2 regions of the Micromonospora sp. WMMD558 genome follow, and region 1 is predicted to be linked to the other one. Evidence: predicted binding sites of a transcription regulator. Region 1 holds the regulator's gene; the other holds the start of a gene.
The links. The regulator HrcA, encoded in region 1, represses chaperone genes, less so after heat shock. The targets are predictions, from matches to a motif close to GGTTNGCACNCTCNNNNNGAGNGTGCNAACC.
Positions count from the first base shown of each region.

Region 1 (8,060 bases):
CCCGGCTCGCCGCCCGGATGCGGCGCGGCGAGCTGGCGTACCCCTCCGACGACGTCGCCGCGGACCGCTACCTGGCCGCGGAGGCCGCCCTCGACGCCGCCGGTTTCTCCTGGTACGAGGTGTCCAACTGGGCGCGGACGCCGGCCGCCCGGTGCCGGCACAACCTGCTGTACTGGACCGGCGGGGACTGGTGGGGCCTCGGCCCGGGGGCGCACAGCCACGTCGGCGGCGTGCGCTGGTGGAACGTCAAGCACCCCACGGCGTACGCGAAGCGCCTCGCCGCGGGGGAGTCACCCGGCCTGGCGCGGGAGGTGCTGACCCGCGACGAGGCGCACATGGAGGACGTCATGCTGCGCCTGCGGCTCGCCTCCGGCCTGCCGCTGGACGTGCTGGACCCGGCCGGCCGCGCCGGCGCCGAGCGCGCGCGGGCGGCCGGCCTGCTGGCCGACGCCGACCACGCCGCCGGCCGGGCCGTGCTCACCCTGCGCGGCCGGCTGCTGGCCGACGCCGTCGTGCGCGACCTGCTTCCCTGACCGGCACGGACCGGCTCGGGGCCGGGCACGTCGGCCCCGAGTGGCGCCGACCGGCCGGGGCCGGGCACGTCGGCCCCGGGTGGCGCCGACCGGCCGGGGGGAGCGGCCGGTCGGTGCTCACTTGATGAAGCTCGCCGACATCGGGTAGCGGTACAGCGTGCCCTCGTTGGCCTTGACCCCGGCGATCGCGCCGAAGACGATGCCGATGATCGTCGCGGCCACGCCGACGAAGAAGCCGACGATGATGCAGGTGAAGATCCAGCCCACCAGCGCGATCACCGACCAGATGATCTGGAAGTTCAGCGCGGCGAGCGCGTGGGCCCGTACGGTCGGCGACTGGTTACCGCGGGCCATCAGGGCGACCAGCGGGGCCACCCAGCCGAAGACACCGCCACCGACGAGCATCCCGAGCGCGCCGCCGAAGTGCGCGATCAACGCCCAGGTCTTGTCCTCGTTGTTCGCGTAGCCGGCGGGGGCGCCGTAGGCGCCGCCGGTCGGGTAGCCCGGGCCAGGCGGTGGGTAGCCGCCGGGTGGGGGATAACCGCCGGGCGGAGGGTAGCCGCCCGACGGCGGAACGTCACCGGTGGGCGGCGGATAGCCGCCGGGCGGGGGATAGCCGCCCGGGCCCGGTGCCCCGGACAGTGGTGTGGTCGGCTCGTCGGAGCCGGGGACGGTCGGGTCCGGCTCTCCCGCTCCGGGAGGGCGAGGTGGTTCAGTCATGAGGATCACGGTAGGGGGAGCGCACAACGGGGCACCAGAGCAGAACCGTCCCCGATGTCCGGATGAACGGCCCTGGCGAATCCGCCGCCGTCCGGGACGCGTCATCCGCCGGCCGTTGATCATCGCGGCGCGGGCGGTGCCGACGTAGACTGGCACTCGCTACAGTCGAGTGCCAGGATGGCGCCGGGCAGCCGGCGGCCGACGCGCGACAGGAGGTGGGCACATGGGTCTCGACGACCGCAAGCTCGCGGTACTGCGCGCGATCGTCGAGGACTACGTCGCCACGCAGGAGCCGGTCGGCAGCAAGGCGCTGGTCGAGCGTCACCAGCTCGGGGTCTCCCCGGCGACCGTCCGCAACGACATGGCCGTCCTCGAGGAGGAGGGCTACATCCGGCAGCCGCACACCAGCGCCGGCCGCGTGCCCACCGACCGCGGCTACCGGCTCTTCGTGGACCGGCTGTCCCGGGTCAAGCCGCTCAGCCCCGCCGAGCGCCGGGCCATCGAGCGCTTCCTGCTCGGCGCGGTCGACCTGGACGACGTGGTGCACCGCACGGTACGGCTGCTGGCGCAGCTGACCCGGCAGGTCGCCGTCGTGCAGTACCCGAGCCTGGCCCGCTCCTCCGTGCGCCACCTGGAGCTGGTGCCCATCTCCACCACCCGGCTGATGCTCGTCATGATCGCCGACACCGGGCGGGTCGAGCAGCGCCTCGTCGAGATGCCGGGGCCGATCCCCGCCGACGACGTCACCGACCTGCGCCGGCTTGTCAACGAGAAGCTGGTCGGCACCCGGCTGTCCGAGACGCCGCCGCTGGTGCAGGCGCTGGTCGACGAGGCCTCGGCCGAGCTGCGCCCGGCCATGGCCACGCTCTCCACCGTGCTGCTGGAGACGCTGGTCGAGCGGCACGAGGAGCGCATCGCGCTGGCCGGCACCGCCAACCTCACCCGGGGCGGCCTGCTCGACTTCCAGGGGTCGCTGCGCCCCATCCTGGAAGCGCTGGAGGAGGAGGTCGTGCTCCTCAAGCTCATCGGGGAGGTCGAGCCGAGCACGATGCGGGTCCGCATCGGCGACGAGAACGAGATCGACAATCTCCGCTCGACGTCGGTGGTGAGCACCGGCTACGGCCCGGGGGCCACCATCGTCGGCGGCCTCGGCGTGTTGGGGCCGACCCGGATGGACTACCCCGGCACCATCGCCACGGTGCGGGCCGTGGCACGCTACGTGGGCGACCTGCTGGCCCAGAACTAGGCAGTACCGTCCGGCCGCTCCGGCCGGCGGCCGGCGCAACGCGAGACGAACATGAGGACACGGAACGCAGTGGCCAGGGACTACTACGGCATCCTCGGTGTGAGCCGGGACGCCTCCGACGACGAGATCAAGCGCGCGTACCGCAAGCTGGCGCGTCAGTACCACCCGGACGTCAATCCGGATCCGGAGGCGCAGGAGAAGTTCAAGGACATCAACGCCGCGTACGAGGTCCTCTCCGACGACCGGAAGCGGCAGATCGTCGACCTCGGCGGTGACCCGCTCGCACCCGGTGGCGGGGGTGCCGGCGGTCCGGGTGGCCCCGGCGGCACCGGCCCGTTCGTCGGCTTCCAGGACATCATGGACGCGTTCTTCGGGGGCGCCGCCGGTGGTGCCCGCGGCCCGCGCCCGCGTACCCGGCCCGGGGCTGACGCGATCCTGCGCCTCGAGCTGGACCTGCACGAGACGGCGTTCGGCGTCGAGGCCCCGATCACGGTCGACACCGCCGTGCTGTGCACCACCTGCGCCGGCGCCGGCACCGCCGCCGGCACCCACCTGGCCACCTGCGAGGCGTGCGGCGGCCGCGGCGAGGTGCAGTCGGTGCAGCGCACCTTCCTCGGCCAGGTGGTCTCCGCCCGGCCCTGCACCGTCTGCCAGGGCTACGGCACCACGATCCCGCACCCCTGCCCGACCTGCGCCGGTGACGGCCGGGTGCGCACCCGCCGCTCGCTCACCGTCAAGATCCCGGCGGGCGTCGAGGACGGCATGCGGATCCGGCTGGCGCAGCAGGGCGAGGTCGGCCCGGGCGGCGGCACGGCCGGCGACCTCTACGTGGAGATCCACGAGCGTCCCCACGACGTCTTCTCCCGCAAGGGCGACGACCTGCACTGCCGGGTCACCGTCCCGATGACGGCGGCCGCCCTGGGCACCCGGCTGACCATCAAGACACTCGACAGCGAGGAGCCGGTGGACGTCAAGCCCGGCACCCAGCCGGGCAGCACGCTGCGGCTACGCGCCCGCGGCGTACCGCACCTGCGCGGCACCGGTCGCGGTGACCTCTACGTCCACCTCGACGTGCGGACCCCGACCAAGCTCGACGCCGAGCAGGAGAAGATGCTGCGCGAGTTCGCCCGCACCCGGGGCGAGGAGGTCGCCGAGCTGACCAAGCAGGGTGGCTTCTTCTCCCGGATGCGGGACGCCTTCAACGGCCACGCCTGACCGTCCGCGGCCCGGCGACCGGCCGGGCCGCTAGCCTGGTGATCGTGTCCGCGCCGCTGTTCCTGGTCGACTCGCTGCCCACCGCCGACCGGATGACCCTGGACGGCCCCGAGGGGCGCCACGCCGCCACCGTGCAGCGGCTCCGGCCCGGCGAGCGACTGCTGCTCGCCGACGGGCGGGGCAGCACGGCCGCCGCGGTGGTCGGCGCCGTCGGCAAGGACACGCTCGACCTCGAGATCACCTCCCGGGGGTACGCGGACGCGCCGGTCCCCCGCCTGGTCGTGGTGCAGGGCATCGCCAAGGGGGACCGGGGCGAGCTGGCCGTGCAGGCGATGACCGAGGTCGGCGTGGACGAGATCGTGCCCTGGGCGGCCGAACGCTCGATCGTCCTCTGGCGCGGTGACCGGGGCGTACGGGCCCGGGAGAAGTGGGTGACGACCGCCCGGGAGGCGGCCAAGCAGGCCCGCCGGCCCTGGCTGCCGGTGGTGGCCGGATCGCCGGACGAGTCGACGACGCAGGTGGGCCGCCGGCTCGGCGGTGCCGCCGCCGCGTTCGTCCTCCATGAGGGAGCCGAGGAGCGGCTGACGACGGTCGCGTTGCCGGCGACCGGTGAGATCGTGCTGGTGGTCGGGCCGGAGGGGGGCATCGCCGACCGCGAGCTGGACGCCTTCGCGGAGGCCGGTGCCCGGCCGGTGCGGCTGGGCCCGTCGGTGCTGCGCACCTCGACGGCCGGGGTGGCGGCCCTGGCGGTGCTGTCCGCCCGCCTCGACCGCTGGTAGGCCACCGGCGACCGGATCCCCGCCCGCCACCGGGCCGGACGGCCCGGCCCCACCCTCCGCCGCGTTCCCTTTGCTCTGCTTCAACCGGCGCACAGGTTTCGCGGCGATTCCGCTGCGTCCGTTGAAGCAGAGCAAAGGGGCCACAGCGACCTGTGGTGGCCGGCCGTAGGCGCGCCCGGGCCGAGTCCCCAGGCGAAGAACGTCGACGCCGACGTCACCGGGCTCAGCTGCGCAGGTAGGAGGCGCCGTTGAGGTCGACGATGGTGCCGGAGGCCCACTCCGCCTCCGGGGACGCCAGCCAGTGGACCGCGGCGGCGATCTCCTCCGGCCGGGCCACCCGGTTGAACGGGGACTGCGCCCGGACCGCGTCGCCGCGCGGCGACTTGAGGTGTTCGTTGGTCATGTCGGTCTCGACGAAGCCGGGCGCGACGGTCGCCACCCCGATGCCGTACGGGGCGAGAGCCACCGCGAGGGACTGACCGAGCGCGTTCAGGCCCGCCTTGCTCGCCCCGTACGCGGGATTGCCCGGCTCGCCGCGGAAGGCGCCCCGGGAGGAGACGTTGACGATCCGACCGCCCCGCTCCCGCATGTGCTGGGCGGCGCACCAGCACGCGTTGGCCGCGCCGAACAGGTTGGTCTCGACCACCGCCCGCCAGCGCTGCCGCCACTGCTCGTAGGTGGTCTCGAACACCGGGTGGGGCGGGTCCGCCGGCCCGAACACACCGGCGTTGTTGACCAGTACGTCGAGTCCGCCGAGGCGTTCCGCGGCCTCGTCCACCATCACCCGGACGGCGTCCGGGTCGGCCAGGTCGGCGCGGACCACCACGTGGCCCGCGCCGGGCAGGTCGACGCGGAGCGCCTCCGCCAGGTCCGCCGAGTCCCGGTGGTGGATCGCCACCCGGTCCCCGCCGGCCGCGAACGCCCGCGCCACCGCCCGCCCGATGCCCCGCGAGGCTCCCGTCACCAGCACCGCCCGTGATGTCACGGCGGCCATCCTGCCGTAGCGCCGCGGCGCTGTTGACGCCGGACCCGGCCCGCCGCCACCAGCCCCGGCGCGGCCGGCCCCCGGTGACCGGCGGTGCGGCCTGGTGCGCCCGGGGTTGTTCGCCCGCTACGGGCGGCGTTCCACCCGTGCCCTTCCTTAGACTGCCCCGGTGAGCACACCTGACTGCCTGTTCTGCCGCATCGTCGCCGGCGAGATCCCGGCCACCGTCGTCCGGGAGACGCCCACCACGCTCGCCTTCCGCGACATCGGCCCGAAGGCGCCGGTGCACGTGCTGGTGGTCCCCAAGGAGCACTACGCGGACGTGGCCACCCTCGCCCAGGGCGACCCGGGGCTCGCCGGCGAGGTGCTCGCCACGGCCACCGCCGTCGCCGAGGACGAGGGGCTGCTCGGTGACGGCTTCCGGCTGATGTTCAACACCGGGGCGTACGGCGGCCAGGAGGTCTTCCACGTGCACGCGCACCTGCTCGGCGGCGCCCCGCTCGGGCCGATGCTGGCGCGGAACCTCGCGTGACGCCGACGGACCGCCTGGACCGCATGGTGCGGCAGATCCAGGCGCGGGCCCGGATACCGGCGGTCTCGGCGGCCCTGCACCGCGCCGACCGTCCGCTGTGGACGTGCGCGGTCGGGGGGACCGGGAACGACACCGCGCTGGACCCGGAGACCCGCTTCCGGATCGGCTCGGTGACCAAGACCTTCACCGCCGTCCTGACGATGCAGTGCCGCGACGACGGCCTGCTCGACCTGGACGACCCGCTGAGCCGGCACCTGGACCTGCCGGCGCACGGCGAGCTGACCGTCCGGCGGCTGCTGTCGCACACGGCGGGCCTGCAGCGCGAGCCGTACGGCGACGTCTGGGACACGCTGCGCGCGCCGGACACCGACCAGCTCCTGGCGGACCTGGCGAGGGCGGAACGGGTGCTGCCTCCGGGGCGTCGCTACCACTACTCCAACCTGGGCATGGCACTGCTCGGCCACCTGGTCGGCAGGCTGCGTGGCGGCACCTGGGCGGAGGTGCTCGCCGAGCGGGTGCTGACTCCGCTGGGGCTGACCGCCACCACGGTGGAGCCCGGCCGGCGGGCCGCCATCGGCTTCCTCGTCGACGCGTACTCCGACGAGGCGCATCCGGAGCCACCCACCGACTTCGGCGCGGTCGGCCCGGCCGCGCAGCTGTGGAGCACGGCCGGTGACATGGCCCGCTGGGCGGCCTTCCTCGCCGACCCGGCGGCGCTCGACGCGGCCGGCCGGGTGCTCGCGCCCGCCACGCTCGAGGAGATGCGCTGGCCGGTCACGGTCACCGACGAGACGCTCTGGGGCGGCGGGTTCGGCCTGGGGCTGATCCTGGTGCCGCAGGGCAAGCGGGTCATGCACGTCGGCCACGACGGCGCGATGCCCGGGTTCCTCGCCGCGGTCTACGGCCGCCGGGGCGGCGACGGGACCGCCGGCGCGATGGGCGCCGCGGTGCTCGGGTCCTCCGGCACCGCCGGTGAGCTGTTCGACCTGCCGCACCGGCTGCTCGCCGCCGCGGCGGAGCACGACCCGGCTGAGGTGACGCCCTGGCGGCCCGGGCCGCCGGCCCCACCGGAGATCCGCGGCCTGCTGGGTCGCTGGTGGGGCGAGGGTTTCGAGTACGTGTTCAGCTGGCACGACGGCGCGCTGCGCGCCCGGGGCGCCGACGACCCGGCCGGGAAGCCGCCGGCGGTCTTCGCCCCGCTGCCGGACCGGCCGGACGTCTACCGGACGGTCTCCGGTCGGGAGGTGGGTGAGCTGCTCCGGCTCACCCGGAACGGGGACGGAACGGTGATCCGGATGCACTGGGCGACGTACCGCTTCACCCGTACCCAGGAGACGTTCGACCGGTACGACTTCCGCACCGGCTGACCCCCGGCCGGCTTCGCGATCTTGTAGTGGTCGCCTCGACAAATGTCGTGAAAAGGTGCGAATCAGGGTCGGAATGTGCACGACCGTGGGGGGTGGGCTCGGGTTGCGTGGCGGGGAAATGGGCGAGGTGGTGGCGGTGTTGAACGGATACGATGAGAGCAACGCCAGCACGCCGTGGCACCGGCCCGGCGCCGAGATCGAGAGCAGGTGGCTCAGGGCCCCTCGGCCCGACCTATGACCAGCACCCCACCTCCCGGCCCGCCCCGGGCGCAGACCAGGATCACCGTTCCGGATTCGAAGATCATGGTCAATCTCCTCGGCGCGGGTGACGAGATCCTGCGACTGGTCGAGCGTTCGGTCAACAGCGACGTGCACGTCCGGGGCAACGAGATCACGATCACCGGTGCTCCCGCGGACAACGCCCTCGCCGAGCGGCTCTTCGGCGAACTGCTCGAACTCATCGAGAAAGGCGAAACCCTGACCACTGACGCCGTCCGGCGTACCGTCGGCATGCTCGAGCAGGGCAGCGCCGAGCGGCCCGCCGAGGTCCTGACGCTCAACATCCTCTCCCGGCGTGGTCGCACCATCCGCCCCAAGACCCTCGGGCAGAAGCGTTACGTCGACGCGATCGACGCGCACACCATCGTCTTCGGCATCGGCCCGGCCGGCACCGGCAAGACCTA
Region 1 covers NZ_CP186061.1:2,907,355-2,915,414, forward strand. The annotation lists gene hemW (radical SAM family heme chaperone HemW) at 1-533, shown strand, start outside; gene ACN26Y_RS14155 (DUF4870 domain-containing protein) at 651-1,253, opposite strand; gene hrcA (heat-inducible transcriptional repressor HrcA) at 1,477-2,499, shown strand; gene dnaJ (molecular chaperone DnaJ) at 2,569-3,714, shown strand; gene ACN26Y_RS14170 (16S rRNA (uracil(1498)-N(3))-methyltransferase) at 3,759-4,493, shown strand; gene ACN26Y_RS14175 (SDR family NAD(P)-dependent oxidoreductase) at 4,717-5,478, opposite strand; gene ACN26Y_RS14180 (histidine triad nucleotide-binding protein) at 5,648-6,010, shown strand; gene ACN26Y_RS14185 (serine hydrolase domain-containing protein) at 6,034-7,377, shown strand; gene ACN26Y_RS14190 (PhoH family protein) at 7,681-8,060, shown strand, end outside.

Region 2 (8,060 bases), 2.0 Mb from region 1:
GGCATCGAGGTGCTGACCCGCATCGCCGGCCTGCTGCTGGCCGCGATCGCGGTGCAGCTCATCGCCGACGCGGTGGCCGCGTTCGTCAGCCAGTACACGACCATGGCCTGATCCTGTCGGGGCGGGGTGGCAGGATCGCGGTGTGCGACGACCCGGCCGACCTTCCACCTCCCCGCCGCGCCCCCGGGGCGCCGAGCCCGAGCAGCTCGGCTTCGAGGGCATGCCCGAGCGGCTGTTCGTCTGCACGCCCAGCAAGCTCGGGGCGTACGCCGACTGTCCCCGGCGCTACCGCTACTCCTACGTGGACCGGCCGGCCCCGCCGAAGGGGCCACCCTGGGCGCACAACTCGCTCGGCGCCAGTGTCCACACCGCACTGAAGAACTGGTACGCGCTGCCCGCCGAGCGCCGCCACCCGGAGGTGCTGGCCACGCTGCTCAAGGGCACCTGGGTCCGCGACGGCTACCGGGACGACGAGCAGGAACGGGCCGCCTACCGACGGGCGCTGGGCTGGCTCGAGGCGTACGTGGCGACGCTCGACCCCGACACCGACCCGATCGGTGTGGAACGGGTGGTCGCCGTGAAGACCGGCGTGCTGGCGTTCAACGGCCGCGCCGACCGCATCGACTCCCGCCCGGGGCCGGCCGGCCCGGAGCTGGTCATCGTGGACTACAAGACCGGCCGCGCCGGGCTGGACGCCGACGACGCGCGCGGCTCGCAGGCGCTGGCGCTCTACGCGTACGCGGCCGAGCGGACCTTCCGCCGCCCCTGCCACCGGGTGGAGCTGCACCACCTGCCGACCGGCACGGTCGCCGCGCACGAGCACACCACGGAGTCGCTCGCCCGGCAGGTCGGCCGCGCCGAGGAGACCGCCCGGGACATCATGGCCGCCGAGCGTGCGGTGGCCGACGGCGGCGACCCGGACGAGGCCTTCCCCACCACGCCGGGGCCGCGCTGCGGCTGGTGCGACTACCGACGCACCTGCCCGGTCGGGGCGGAGACGCCGGGCAAGGACCCCTGGGCCGCCGTCGAGAGCGGCGTCGGCCAGTCCTGACGCCCCGCCGCGGGTCGGGGCGCCGTCAACGGCGGGGCCTGTCGCGGGTCACGGCGAAGTGCGGTGTCCCGGCTTCGGGAAGCCCGCGGTCTGCCGCATCCCGAGTCGGGGACGTGCCGAGCCGGCCGTCCCCGTGCTCGCGACCCCGTCCGGCCGGCCCAGGCCGCCCCGGACCGGGCAGCGGATCAGCCCGGCAGCGGTGCGCCGGCCAGCCGGGCGGCCCGCTCCCTGGCGGCCTGCGGCATCGGCCCCTCCCGCCACCGGCGGGGCACCGCCGCCAACGCCAGCCGCAGCGCGCGTACGGTCAGGTCGGCGGAGAGCGCGGTGGTCGGCAGGCCCAGCCCGCCGTACATCCGCCGGGCCCAGGCCGGCAACAGCGCGAGCGCCGTCCCGGCGATGCCGAGGTACGCCCAGCGGGGCGGCCCCAGGGTGAGCCCGAGCCGGGCCGGCAGGCTGAGCTTCCACGGCAGCGGCGGGGCGGTGAGGAACAAGGCGGTCTCGGCCGCCTCGCGGGTCATCCGCAGCTCGGGCCGGACCGTGCGGTAATACGCGGCCACCTCGGCCGCCGTCCCCGGAACGGTCTCCGGGGCAAGCCCCACCAGGGCGGCCGCCCGCCGCTGCTCGGTGTAGTACCCGTCGATCTCCCCGGCGCTCAACGGCACCCCGGCCCGGCGTGCGGTGTCGAGGAACGACTCCACCTCGGTGACGTGCACCCACCGCAGCAGGTCGGGGTCGTCGATCCGGAACTCCTCACCGGTCAGCGGGTCGGTGGCGCGCATCCGGTCGTGCAGTCGGCGCAGCCGCCGCCCGGCCTCCTCCGCCTCGGCGGTCGTGCCGTAGATCGTGGTCCCCACGTAGGTGGCGGTGCGGACCAGGCGGCCCCAGGCGTCCGAGCGGTAGTTGCTGTTCTGCGCCACCCCGGCCATCGCCCTCGGGTGCAGGGCCTGCAGGTAGAGCGAGCGCAGGCCGGCGACGATCAGGACCGGCTCCTCGTGCACCTTCCAGGTGACCGAACCCGGGCCGAAGAGGCCTACGTCGTCGGAGTCCACGGATCAAGAGTGCCACGACCGGGAGCGCCCGGCCGGGCGTGCGGTCACTCGTCCGCGGAGCGCCGGGCCTGGCAGGAGGGGCAGAGACCCCAGAAGGTCACTTCCGCCTCGTCCACCTCGAAGCCGTGGGCGGTGTGCGGGTCGAGGCAGGGGGCGCTGCCGACGGTGCAGTCGACGTCGGCGATCTCGCCGCAGCCCCGGCAGACCACGTGGTGGTGGTTGTCGCCGACGCGCGCCTCGTAGCGGGCGGGGCTGCCGGCGGGCTCGATCCGGCGGGACAGCCCGGCCCGGGACAGCGCACCCAGCACGTCGTACACCGCCTGGGTGGAGACGGAGTCGAGGCGCTCCCGGACCCGCCGGGTGATCTCGTCCACCTCCAGGTGGCCGCCGGCGGCGAGCACGTCGAGGACGGCGAGGCGCGGCCGGGTGACCCGAAGGCCCTTCGACCGGAGCAGCTCCTCACCAGCGGACATGTGCCAATGACAGCACGCGGCAGGTGAGTCGACAACCGAGCCCGGAGCCGGGTGGCCCCGACCACAGCCGGGAAGTTTCCGGAAACACTGTGAACCGGTCGGACGAGGCGCGCGTGTAGCCCCGGTGAGAGTCCTGGGCGGGCGGACCGGTGCACCGTAGGCTGGCGTCCCGCGATCGCTCCCTGCCGGAGGTGCCGATGTTCAAGGAGATCCTGGGTCTACCGGCGCATGCGCTGGTGGTGCACGCGGTGGTCGTGTTCGTACCCCTGCTCGCGCTGCTGTCGATCGCGTACGTGGCGCTGCCCCGGTTCCGGTCCCGCATCGACTGGGCGATCGTGCTGCTGGCGGTGGCGGCGCCGATCACCGCGTGGGTGGCGGTGCAATCCGGCGAGGAGTTGACCGACGTGTTCGTGGCCCGCGGGCTCCAGGGGCCGATCGTCGACCAGATCTTCGAGCACTCCCGGTACGGCGACCTCACGTTCCGGTACGTGCTGCCGCTGGCCATCGCCGCCGTCGTGCTGCTCGTGGTGACCAGCGGCCACCCGCGCGTCCCGAAACTACCGTTCTGGGTGACGCCGGCGCTGTCGGTGGTGGTGGTCGTGCTGGCCGGCGCGAGCCTCGTGTACGTCTACCTCACCGGGCACAGCGGCGCCGAGGCCGTCTGGGGCAACACGCTCTGACGCCCCTCGCACCCGGCACGCGCTGACACGGCTCCGCCCGGACCTGGCACGCGCTGACACGGCTCCGCCCGCGGACCCGGCACGCCGACGTGGCGTCAGAGGACCAGCCGCGAGCAGAGCAGGCACATCAGCACCAGGAGCAGCACCCCGGCCACGGCACCCACCGCCCAGGTGAGTCGCTGCGCCCGCTGCTCGGCGAGGTCGAGCTCGGCCATGTCCTGCGGGGGCAGCCGCCGGGGCGGTGGTGGCTGCACGTGCAGGGGCGGCCGCCAGCCGCTCGGGGGCGGGGTGGTGGGCGGGGGACCGGCGTACCCGCCGGCCGGTGCCGGCTGCTGCGGTGCCGGGCCGGTCTGGTCCGGGGGCGGACCGTCGGCGCCCGGGCCGGGCCGCCGCCAGTAGTCGTCCGGGGAGCTGCCGGGGGTCGTCACGCCGTCCGACGCTACCAACGCACCGGCCGTCCGACGCCCGGCGCGCGCGGTCGCCCCCGGATCGGCACACGGACGCCGTACGGCCCGGCCGGCGCACCGCCGCGCGCCGTCGCCCTCCGGATCGTGCACGGGGCCCGGCCTCCGGGTCGGCGCACGGGGGCCTGGCCTTTGGGTCTGGGCGCACGGGCCCCCGCCTCCGGATCGTGCACGGGCCCGGCCTCCGGGTCGGCGCACCGGCGGGGACACCCCGCTGCGCTAGTCTTGCCGCTCGTGAGCACCGAGGACCCCGCGACGCGCGGCGACGACGACCGGCTCGTCGACCTGAGCGACGACGACTTCGTGATGCTGCCCGAGCAGACCACCGACGACACGGACCGCGGCTGGGGCGAGCGCTCCGGCGGCAACGACGACTGGCTGCTGGAGCAGCGCCCGCCGCACTGGGACTGACCGTCAGGCGTTAAGAAGGGCCCCCTGTACAACGCGAGGCGTTAACAGGGGGCCCTTCCTTACATCTCAGGAGGAGCTGGCGCTGCTCGCGGCCGGGGCCTTGGTGGTGCTGCCGGAGGAGCCGTTCGACGACGAGGACGTCGACGTGGACGTGGACGAGCTGGACGACGAGCCCGAGTCGCTGCCCGCGGCGGGCTTGCTGGCGGAGGTGCCGCTGCCCGGGTCGGAGCCGGACGAGCGGGAGTCGGTGCGGTAGAAGCCCGAGCCCTTGAACACGATGCCGACGGAGTTGAACAGCTTCCGCAGCCGACCCTCGCACGTCGGGCACTCGGTCAACGGCTCGTCAGAGAAGGACTGCACCGCCTCGAGCTGGTGACCGCACGCGGTGCAGGCGTACTGGTACGTGGGCACGTTCTCCTCCGGTTCTGGCGCGGCCGGTTGGCACTCGACGTCTTCGAGTGCCAATGGTGCGTCATCGCCCCGGATTCGTCCAGCGGAAGTGTGGGGCGCGACACCCGCCCGCGCCCGGTCACGCCGGCGGGGCGGCGTCCAGCGTACGCAGGCCGCCGACCGGGGTGACCACCGCGCGGACCGGGCGGTCGTGCGCCTCGGCGGGCAACTCGTCGACCAGTTCGCCGTCGTGCAGTGGCACCACGGTCAACGCGGTCGACGGGACGCGGGCGAGAGCGCGGTCGTACGAGCCGCCGCCCCGGCCCAGCCGCACGCCCCGCCGGTCCACCGCCAGCGCCGGCACCACCACCAGCTCGGCCTCGGCCACGGCGGTCACGCCCAGCCGGGGCCAGGTCGGCTCCCGCATCCCCCGCCCGGCGGCCACCAGCGCGTCCGGCCCGGCCCACGGCGCCCAGTCCAGGTCGAGGTCGTCGCGTAGCACCGGCAGCAGCAGTTCGGCGCCCGTCGGCAGCGCCGCCTGCAGCACCGCCGGCAGGTCCGGGCCACCCGGCTCGGAGGCCACCGGCACGTACGCGGTCATCCGGCGCGGGCGCAGCCGGCGTACCAGGGCCACCAGCTCGGCCTGGACGCGCCCGGCGGCGGCGATCAGCTCCGGATCGGTCAGCGTCCGGCGGCGGGTGAGCAGCGCGGCCCGCGCCTCGCGCTTCGCATCAGGGGTCACTTCCGCTCCATCAGAAAAATCCGGCACGCAACACTCCTGACGCAACGCTGGTCATGTGGTGGCTCTGTGTCAGCATCGCAAGCATCGGCCGGCGAAGTTCCGGGGGGACCGAGTGACACTGCGCGGGCGCCTGACCGCAGCCTTCCTGACGGTGGTGCTCGGCCCGGTCCTGGTCGGGGCGTTCTTCGTGGGGTCGGCCGTGGCGGCGGTCGACCGCAGCCGGTCCACCGAGCGGCTCGCCGTGGCCGCCGCCGCCGTACGCACGTCGGTGGACGCCCTCTGTCAGCAGCTCCGCGCCGCCGCCGACGCGGTGGCCCTCACCGAGGACCGCGCCGCCGCGGCCGGTCAGGTGGTCAGCCGCGGGCTGGCCGCCGCCGTGCTGGTCGCCGACGTCGCGGGCGGTGTCGTCCACGCCACCCCGGGTGCCCCGCCGACCCCCTGGCGGGACTGCTCGGCCGGCGTCCCGGCGGCCGGGCCGCCACGGGCCCTCGCCGCCCGGGTGGACCTGCGGGACGCGGCCGGGGCGCCGCTGGGCACGGTCACCGCCGCGCAGCCGGTCGACCCGGCGTTCGTGGCGCGGCTCGCGGCGGTCACCGGGGTGGCGGTCACGTTGCTGGACGGGCCCGAGTCGCCGGTCCGGCTCCGCCACACCACCGAGTCGGCCGGGGTACGCGACGCGGTGCTCGCCGCCGCCGGCGGGCTGGACGGCGAACGGGTCGTCGGCACCGCCGACGGCCGGTACGTGCGCCGCGTCGGCCCGTCCGAGGGGCAGCCGCTACCGCTGGTGCTGTCCGTCCCCAGCGACCAGCCGCCCGGCCTGTACGCCGCCCTGGTCACCGCCGTGCTGCTCGCCGCCCTGCTGGCGGTGGCCGCCGCGTGGCGGCTGGCCCGGGTCACGACCCGGCCGCTGGTGGAGTTGGCGGGCGCGGTCGACCGGGTCGCCCGGGGCGATCTGACCGCGCGGGTGCCGGTGCGCAGCCGCGACGAACTCGGGCGGCTGGCCGGGGCGTTCAACCGGATGACCCGGGAGACGGGCACGTACGTGGCCGCCCTGACCAGCAGCCGGGACCAGCTGCGCGGGCACCTGGCCGTGCTGGGCGACACCCTGGCCAGCACCCACGACCTGCAACGCATCCTGCGGGTGATCCTGCACAGCGCGATCGCCGCCACCGGGGCCCGGGCCGGGGCGGTACTGCTGGTGGACGCGGGCGGGTCGCTGGTCGCGCAGGCCACGGAGGGGTTGGCCGGCCCCGACGACCCGCCCGGGCCGGTGCGGGTGCCGCTGGGCGGCGGTGTGGTGGGTGCGGTCGCGGTGACCGGGGAGCCGCGACGCGGCCGGGTGGAGCCGTCCGCCGTACCGCCGGGCGAGCCGCGTTGCCGCACGTACATCGCGGTGCCGTTCGCGGCCCCCGGGGAGGGCGGGGTCGCGCGTCCCGACGGCGCGGCCGCCCGGTCCGCCGTGGACGGGCCCGCGACCGCGCTCGGTGTGCTGGCCCTCTACGACCGGCTCGGCGGCGACGAGTTCGACGACGACGACCTGGTCACGCTGCGCACCTTCGCCGGCCACGCGGCCGTGGCGGTGGACAACGTGCGGGTGCACGAGGAGGCCCAGCGGCTGTCGCTGACCGACCCGCTCACCGGCCTGTGGAACTACCGCTACCTGCGGGAGTCGATCCGCCGGGAGGTGGAGCGGGCCAGCCGGTTCGGCCGGATGCTCAGCGTCCTCGCCCTCGACCTGGACCTGTTCAAACACGTCAACGACACCTACGGGCACACCGCCGGGGACACGGTGCTCGCCGAGTTCGCCCGCCGGGTACGCGACGAGATCCGCGAGGTGGACCTCGCCTTCCGGCAGGGCGGTGAGGAGTTCGTCGTGCTGCTGCCGGAGACCGACGCCCGCGGCGCCACCATCGTGGCGGAGCGGCTCGGCACCGCGATCCGGGGTACGCCGATCACCGTGGACGGGTCGGACACGCCGATCCTGGTGCCGGTGACCGTCTCCATCGGCGTCGCCGTCTACCCGGACCACGGCAGCACCGGCCAGCAGGTGCTCGACGCCGCCGACGAGGCGCTGTACGCGGCGAAGGCCGGCGGGCGGGACACGTGGCGGGTCGCCGCCGTGGCCCGCGCCGCCCCGCCGGTCCGGGAGATCCCGGTACCGGCGGGCGCGGTCACCCCGGACGACGGCCTGCCCCGGGCTGGTGCCCACCGTGAACTGCCGGCCGTCGACGGCGCGCCCGAGCCGGGGTCGCCCGCTCCCGGCGGCGGCGCGTCTTCCGGTCCTCACCCGCCACGGCAGAGCCGTGGCCGATAGTCTCGCGACATGTCGGAGCACTCAGCGAACCCCTCAACGACGGCCGCCGCGACCGGTCGTTCCCGCGCGGTCAAGGCCGTCATCCCGGCCGCCGGACTCGCCACCAGGTTCCTGCCGGCCACCAAGGCCGTGCCCAAGGAGCTGCTCCCGGTGGTCGACCGGCCGGTGCTGCAGTACATCGTCGAGGAGGCCACCCAGGCCGGCCTCAGCGACGTCCTGCTGATCACCGGGCGGGGCAAGACGTCGATGGTGGACCACTTCGACCGCCGCCCCGACCTGGAGGAACGGCTCGCGAAGAAGCCGGAGCTGCTGGCCGCCGTCAAGCGGACCGAGGAACTGGCCGCCATCTACACCTGCCGGCAGCCGGAACAGCTCGGCCTCGGGCACGCCGTCGGGTACGCCGAGTCCCACGTCGGCGACCAGCCGTTCGCGGTGCTGCTCGGCGACGAGTTCGTCAAGCAGTCCGAGCCGCTGCTGCCGGCCATG
Region 2 covers NZ_CP186061.1:894,933-902,992, reverse strand. The annotation lists gene ACN26Y_RS04315 (MarC family protein) at 1-111, shown strand, start outside; gene ACN26Y_RS04310 (RecB family exonuclease) at 143-1,051, shown strand; gene ACN26Y_RS04305 (oxygenase MpaB family protein) at 1,237-2,100, opposite strand; gene ACN26Y_RS04300 (Fur family transcriptional regulator) at 2,145-2,573, opposite strand; gene ACN26Y_RS04295 (DUF2231 domain-containing protein) at 2,771-3,253, shown strand; gene ACN26Y_RS04290 (hypothetical protein) at 3,349-3,681, opposite strand; gene ACN26Y_RS04285 (hypothetical protein) at 3,952-4,128, shown strand; gene ACN26Y_RS04280 (FmdB family zinc ribbon protein) at 4,195-4,539, opposite strand; gene ACN26Y_RS04275 (5-formyltetrahydrofolate cyclo-ligase) at 4,658-5,287, opposite strand; gene ACN26Y_RS04270 (GGDEF domain-containing protein) at 5,373-7,574, shown strand; gene ACN26Y_RS04265 (UTP--glucose-1-phosphate uridylyltransferase) at 7,584-8,060, shown strand, end outside.
Region 2: the regulator HrcA is predicted to act here: its motif matches at 4,565-4,595, upstream of ACN26Y_RS04280 (FmdB family zinc ribbon protein).